Regions from separate parts of the Pseudoxanthomonas sp. LH2527 genome, predicted to be linked through region 1. Evidence: predicted binding sites of a transcription regulator. Region 1 holds the regulator's gene; the other holds the start of a gene.
The links. Region 1 encodes FliA, which starts transcription of late flagellar genes. Its sites were predicted from a motif close to TAAAGTTTNNCNNNCNNNGGCCGATAA; they were not measured.

Region 1 (3,408 bases):
GCCGGTGCCGGCGCCCACCACCGTCACCGTGCCCACGCTGAGCGTGGTCACCGACAACGCCGCGCAGGCGCGCGAGAGCGACGAGCAGCTCGTGCAGATGCGCGGCGAACTGTCGGCGATGCGCGAGATGATCGAACGCGAGATGCATCGCCTCACCGACGAACGCCTGCGCGGTTCGCCGGTGCGCATGCAGGCGATGGAGCTGATGGAGGACTACGGCTTCGACGCCGGCATCACCCGCGACATCGCCCTGCAGATTCCGGCCGATACCGAAGCGCATCGCGGCCGCGGCCTGATGCTGGGCCTGCTGTCGAAGAAGCTGCCGGTGCTCGACACCGACCTGCTGGACACCGGCGGCGTGATCGCCTTGGTCGGCCCCACCGGCGCCGGCAAGACCACCACCATCGCCAAGCTGGCCGCCTGCTTCGCCCAGCGCCACAACCCGCGCGACGTGGCGCTGGTGACCACCGACACCCTGCGCGTCGGCGGCCGCGAGCAGCTGCATGGCTATGGCCGCCAGCTCGGCATCGCCGTGCACGAGGCCGACAGCGCGCAGGCCCTGGCCTTGGTGCTGGAACGCCTGCGCGACTACAAGCTCGTGCTGATCGACACCGCCGGCCTGGGCCAGCGCGACCGCAACCTGGTCGGCCAGCTCAACTGGCTGCGTGCCTCCGGCCAGGTGAAGACCCTGCTTTGCCTGCCGGCCAATTCGCACTTCTCCGACCTGGACGAAGTGGTCCGCCGCTTCAGCACCGTGCAGCCGCAAGGCGTGGTGCTGACCAAGCTGGACGAGACCGGCCGCCTGGGCAGCGCACTGAGCGTGGTCGTCGACCACCAGCTGCCGATGACCTGGGTGACCGACGGCCAGCGCGTTCCCGACGACCTCCATCGCGCCAACAGCGCCCACCTCGTGCTGCGGCTGGACCAGCTGCGCCGCGAAGCCGACGAACCCTGCTCGACCGAGGCCACCCATGTCGCCTGACCACCCGCTGCAGACCAATCCCCGCAGCACCCCGCCGTTGCCCGGCGCGTTCCATCCCGTGCGCGTCGTCGCCGTCACCGGCGGCAAGGGCGGCGTGGGCAAGACCAACGTCTCGGTCAACCTGGCCGTGTCGCTCGCCGAGATGGGCAAGCGCACCCTGCTGATGGACGCCGACCTGGGCCTGGCCAACGTGGACGTGCTGCTCGGCCTGTCGCCGAAGTTCACCCTGGCCGACCTGGTGGCCGGCCGCTGCGGGCTGGAGGATGTGCTGCTGGAAGGTCCTGAGGGCGTGCTGGTAGTGCCGGCGTCGTCGGGTTTCCGCCACATGGCCGAACTGACCCCGGCCGAACACGTCGGCCTGGTCAACGTGTTCTCAGAACTCCAGCGCGCCCTCGACTTCATGATCGTCGACACCGCCGCCGGCATCACCGACAGCGTGCTGACCTTCTGCCAGGCCGCGCAGGACACCGTGGTGGTGGTCTGCGACGAACCGGCCTCGATCACCGACGCCTACGCGCTGATCAAGGTGCTGGCGCGCGAGCGCGGCCTGGACCGCGTGCACGTCATCGCCAACATGGTCCGCGACCCCAACGAGGGCCGCAAGCTGTACGAGAAGCTCGCCCGCGTCTGCGAACGCTTCCTCGGCGACGTTGCCCTGCACTACCTGGGCGCCGTGCCGCAGGACGACTGGCTGCGCCGCGCCGTGCAGCGCCAGCAGGCGGTGGTGAAGGCCTACCCGGGCAGCCCCTCGGCGCGCGCCATCACCGACATCGCACGCACCACCGCACGCTGGCAGCCGCCGGTGGGCGCGCGCGGCAACGTGGAATTCTTCGTCGAACGCCTGATCCAGCGGGGGGTGGCCGCATGAACACCGCCGCCGCCCAATACCGCGCGGTGCAGCGAAGCGCCGCCAACGACTTCGTCACCCAGCACGCCGACCTGGTCCGCCGCATCGCCCATCACCTGGCGGCGCGACTGCCGGCCAGCGTGGAGATCGACGACCTGATCCAGGCCGGCATGATCGGCCTGCTGGAAGCCTCGCGCAGCTACGACGCCGAACAGGGCGCCTCGTTCGAGACCTACGCCTCCATCCGCATCCGCGGCTCGATGATCGACGAGATTCGCCGTGGCGACTGGGTCCCGCGCTCGGTGCACCGCCGCGCGCGCCAGGCCGCCGCCACCGTGCGCGAGATCGAACAGCGCACCGGCCGCGCCGCCATCGCCACCGAAGTCGCGAGCGCGATGGAGATGCCGCTGCCCGAATACCTGCGCCTGATGGAAGACGCCGCGCGCGGCCAGGTGCTGAGCCTGGAGTCGCACATCGACGACCACGGCGAGCCGAACACCTCGCGTACCGGCGGTCCCTCGCCGCAGCAGAACCTGGAACGCAGCGAGTTCCGCCAGCAACTGGTCAAGTGCATCGGCCAGCTGCCCGAACGCGAGCAGCTGGTGCTGTCGATGTACTACGAGCAGGAGCTCAACCTGAAGGAAATCGGCGCCGTGCTCGGCGTGAGCGAGTCGCGCGTCTGCCAGATCCACGGCCAGGCGATGGTGCGCCTGCGCGGCCGCCTGCAGGTGTTCGAGAAGGCCGATGCGGGGCTGGGAGACGATGAGTGAAAGGACGGGGAATCGGGAATAGGGAATAGGGAATAGGGAATGGAGAGTGGCGCTCTGCGTTGTCCGCAGGTCCGCGTTCCTTCGGACGCAACAAAACCGCTCCCCATTCCCCATTCCCTATTCCCGATTCCCCGCTACCCCTAAACCTTTCCCGGCCCCGGCCGATACCCCTTCCAGACTCGCCGTCCACGCAATACCGGAGCACCCGTGACCAACAAGAACATGCGCATCCTCATCGTGGACGACTTCTCCACCATGCGCCGCATCATCAAGAACCTGCTCAACGACCTGGGCTACACGAACACCGCCGAGGCCGAGGACGGCAACAGCGCGTTGACAGCGCTGGGCCAGGGTGGTTTCGACTTCGTGGTCACCGACTGGAACATGCCCGGCATGACCGGCATCGAGCTGCTGAAGGCGATCCGTGCCGACGACCGCTACAAGACCCTGCCGGTGTTGATGGTGACCGCCGAGGCCAAGCGCGAGCAGATCATCGAGGCGGCGCAGAACGGCGTGAACGGCTACATCATCAAACCGTTCACCGCGCAAACGCTGGAAGAAAAGCTGGGCAAGATCTTCGAACGCCTGGGAGCGGCCGCCTGATGAACGCCGTCGTCGACGCCACCGCTGCCCGCGCCGCGCTGGTGGAGAAACTGCAGCACGCCCTCGACGCCCTGGAACAGGGCGACGAAGCCGGCTGGCGTCGCGAGCTGGATGCCATCGCCGCCTGGCGCACGCAGCCGATGATGCAGGGCCTGGGACGGCTGGCGCGCGAACTCGCGCAGACGCTGGGCGAGCTGCCGCCGACC
Region 2 (3,408 bases), on a different contig from region 1:
AGCCAAGAAGCTCGGCATCCCGGTGATCGCGGTGGTCGACTCGAACTACGACCCGGCCCTGGTCGACTACGCCATCCCCGGCAACGACGACGCCATCCGCGCCGTGCAGCTGTACGCCCGTGCCGCCGCCGACGCCGTGCTGGAAGGCAAGGCCGCCCAGCCGAACGCCGCCACCGTGCGCGAGGACGAGTTCGCCGAAGGCGGCGACGACAAGGGTGCGCGTCGCGCCCCGGCCAAGAAGGCTGCCGGCAAGAAGCCCGACGAAGCCGCCGCCGAGTAATCCGGCTGCAATGCCGCCGCGCCATGCTGCGCGGCGGCCCATGTTCTTCCTTCCCCCCCGGGGGAAGGGCCTGCCCCCGCGAAGGCGGGGGTGCCCGAAGGGCGGATGAGGGTGCGGTGATCACGTCGACGCCTCGAGCGTCGCGGTTCCACCGGACCTTCGCCCCAACCCCTCTCCCGACGGAAGAGGGGCTTTGCCAATCCAAATAGAGGTAATCCCGTGGAAATCACCGCTTCCCTGGTCAAGGAACTGCGCGAGCGCACCGGCGCCGGCATGATGGAGTGCAAGAAGGCGCTCACCGAGAACAACGCCGACATCGACGCTGCCGCCGAGTGGCTGCGCAAGTCGGGTCTGGCCAAGGCCGACAAGAAGGCCGACCGCGTCACCGCCGAAGGCCGCGTGGCCGTGGCCCAGGACGGCGGCAAGGCCGTGCTGGTCGAGATCAACTCCGAGACCGACTTCGTCGCCAAGGACGCCAACTTCATCGCCTTCACCGACGCCATCGCGCAGGCCGCGCTGACCTCGGGCGCCGCCGATGTGGAAGCGCTGAAGAGCGCCAAGCTGGCCTCGGGCGAGACCGTCGAGGAAGCCCGCGCCGCCGCCATCGCCAAGCTGGGCGAGAACATGCAGATCCGTCGCCTGGTCGCCATCGACAGCGCCCACAACGTGGCCGCCTACGTGCACGGCGGCAAGATCGGCGTGCTGGTCGAGGTCAAGGGCGGCGACGCCGAACTGGCCCGCGGCCTGGCGATGCACATCGCCGCGATGAACCCCCCGCACAACAAGGCCGCCGACGTGCCGGCCGAGTTCGTGGCGAAGGAAAAGGAAATCGAGCTGGCCAAGATGTCCGACAAGGACAAGGCCAAGCCGGCCGACATCCTGGAGAAGATTATCTCCGGCAAGATCAACAAGATCGTCAACGAAGTCACCCTGTACGGCCAGCCGTACGTGCTGGACAGCGACAAGTCGGTCGAGCAGGTGGTCAAGGCCGCCGGCGCCGACGTGGTCGGCTTCCAGCGCCTGGTGGTCGGCGAAGGCATCGAGAAGGTGGTGGAAGACTACGCCGCCGAAGTGATGAAGCAGGCCGGCCTGGCGTAAGCCAACGCGCCCTGCGCTGCACCGGGAAAGCCGCGGGAAACCGCGGCTTTCCTGTTTCCGGCAGCGCGTGCGAAGGAATAAGGCGATGCACCTGCCGCGACCGTTCGTCGCCGCTGGCTAAAGTTCGCGCTGTCCGCGCCGAAACTTTCTACAAAGCTGACACTCCGTCACGCCTTGCTGGCATCCCGCCCGCCCACTTCCTGCGTACCGCCCTCGGATGCGTCCCGAACTCGAATCCCAGTTGTCGAATTGCCGCAACCTGCCAAGCCCGCCGGGCGTGGCATTGCGCATCATCGAGCTGGCGCAGGACCCCGAGGTGGTGATGGCGACCGCTGCCGACACGATCGGTCTGGACGCCGCGCTGAGCGCGCGCATGCTGCGCATCGCCAATTCCCCGCTCTACGCCAGCCGTCGCCGCGTGGAGAACCTGTCGCAGGCGCTCACGGTGCTCGGCCTGAATGCCACGCTGACGCTGGCGCTGGGGTTTTCGCTGACGCGCTGCGGCACCGGCACCCATCCGGCCGCGCAGGAACGCGTCTGGCGTCGCAGCGTGATCGCCGCGCTGGCGTGCCGCCTGCTCGGCCAGCACGCCGGCATGCGCAAGGCCGAGGAACTGATGCTGGCCGGCCTGCTGCAGGACATCGGCATGCTGGCCCTGCTGGAAGTGCTGGGCGACGAGTATGCGCACCTGGTCGAGCGCACCCAGGACAATGCCGCCCTGCTGGCGGCAGAACGCGAGTGGCTGGGCTGCGACCACGCGGCCGTGGGCGGCTGGCTGGCGCGGCAGTGGAACCTGCCGGCCCTGCTGCGCGAGGCGATCCTGGAGAGCGAAGCGTCCGCGTCGGACACCACGTTCAATGCCTGCGTCGCGGTGTCCGGTCATGTCGCCGACATCTGGATCGCCGGCACTGACGAAGCCCGCACCGAAGAAGCGCATCGCAAGGCCGCCCTGCAGGTCGCCACGCGGCTGGGCATGGACTATGCCGCCTTCCTCGCGCTGACCGAGGACATGATCACCGCGCTGCCCGAGGTCTGCGCGATGTTCGACGTCCCGCCCGCGCCGCCCGCGCGCATCCAGGCACTGCTGGACCAGGCGCGCGAGTTGCTGGTGGTACGCAACCTGCGCGAGATCCAGGAAGCCGCACGCGCGCGCAAGGACGCCGACGAACACGAGGACCGCGCGCGCCGCCTGGCCGAAGAAGTCCGCCGCGATCCGCTGACCGGCGCCTACAACCGCAACCAGCTGGAAGAAGTGCTGGAGAAAGAGTTCGACGCCGCCACCCGCCACGGCTGGCCGCTGTCGATCGCCTTCATCGACCTGGACGACTTCAAGCAGGTCAACGACCGCTGGGGCCACCTGGTCGGCGACGAAGTGCTGCGCAATTTCGCCAAGTCGCTGATGCGGCACGTGCGCAGCAGCGACGTGGTCGCCCGCTATGGCGGCGAGGAATTCCTGGTCGTGCTGCCGGGCATCAACGAAGACGCCGCGGTCCATGTGGTGCGCCGCATCCTGTCCGAGGTCGCCGGCGCCGCGATGGCCCACGTCAACGGCCAGCCGCTGCACATCACCTTCTCCGCCGGCCTGGCCACGCAGGGCGCGCTGGAACAGTTCCGCCACGTCGACGACCTGCTGCGGGCCGCCGACGAAGCGCTGTATGGCGCCAAGCGGCAAGGCCGCAACCGCGTCTCGGTGGGCGCCGTCGGCAACTGACCTGCGCGACGGTTACTGCGTCGGTTACTGCCGCGGCTGCAGCGCGACTTCTTCGTACGGCTGCACGACCACCCAGCCGTCGCCCGCGAACCGCAGCTGGATGCTCTCGCCGGATCCACGGCCCAGCAGCGTCCCCAGCGAGATGTCGGTGATGATTTCCGGCGTCAGGCCACCCGACCACGCCACGGTGGCGTTCGGATCGGTGAACACCGGTCCGGTCTGCGCATTCACCGGCAGCGTCAGCGGCTCGTAGTGGGAGGTGATGGCGACGATGCCGTGCCCACTCAGGCGCACGTTGAACAGGCCGCCCGACAGCATG

Region 2: the regulator FliA is predicted to act here: its motif matches at 1,497-1,523, upstream of MMG85_RS15460 (GGDEF domain-containing protein).

What each region holds. Positions count from the first base shown of each region.
Region 1 is NZ_JAKZBW010000011.1:14,081-17,488, forward strand. Features, by position in the region: gene flhF (flagellar biosynthesis protein FlhF) at 1-982, shown strand, start outside; partial or broken gene MMG85_RS08060 (MinD/ParA family protein) at 1,038-1,850, shown strand; gene MMG85_RS08065 (RNA polymerase sigma factor FliA) at 1,847-2,599, shown strand; gene cheY (chemotaxis response regulator CheY) at 2,822-3,202, shown strand; gene MMG85_RS08075 (protein phosphatase CheZ) at 3,202-3,408, shown strand, end outside.
Region 2 is NZ_JAKZBW010000031.1:15,172-18,579, reverse strand. Features, by position in the region: gene rpsB (30S ribosomal protein S2) at 1-280, shown strand, start outside; gene tsf (translation elongation factor Ts) at 500-1,378, shown strand; gene MMG85_RS15460 (GGDEF domain-containing protein) at 1,596-3,089, shown strand; gene MMG85_RS15455 (AIM24 family protein) at 3,114-3,408, opposite strand, start outside.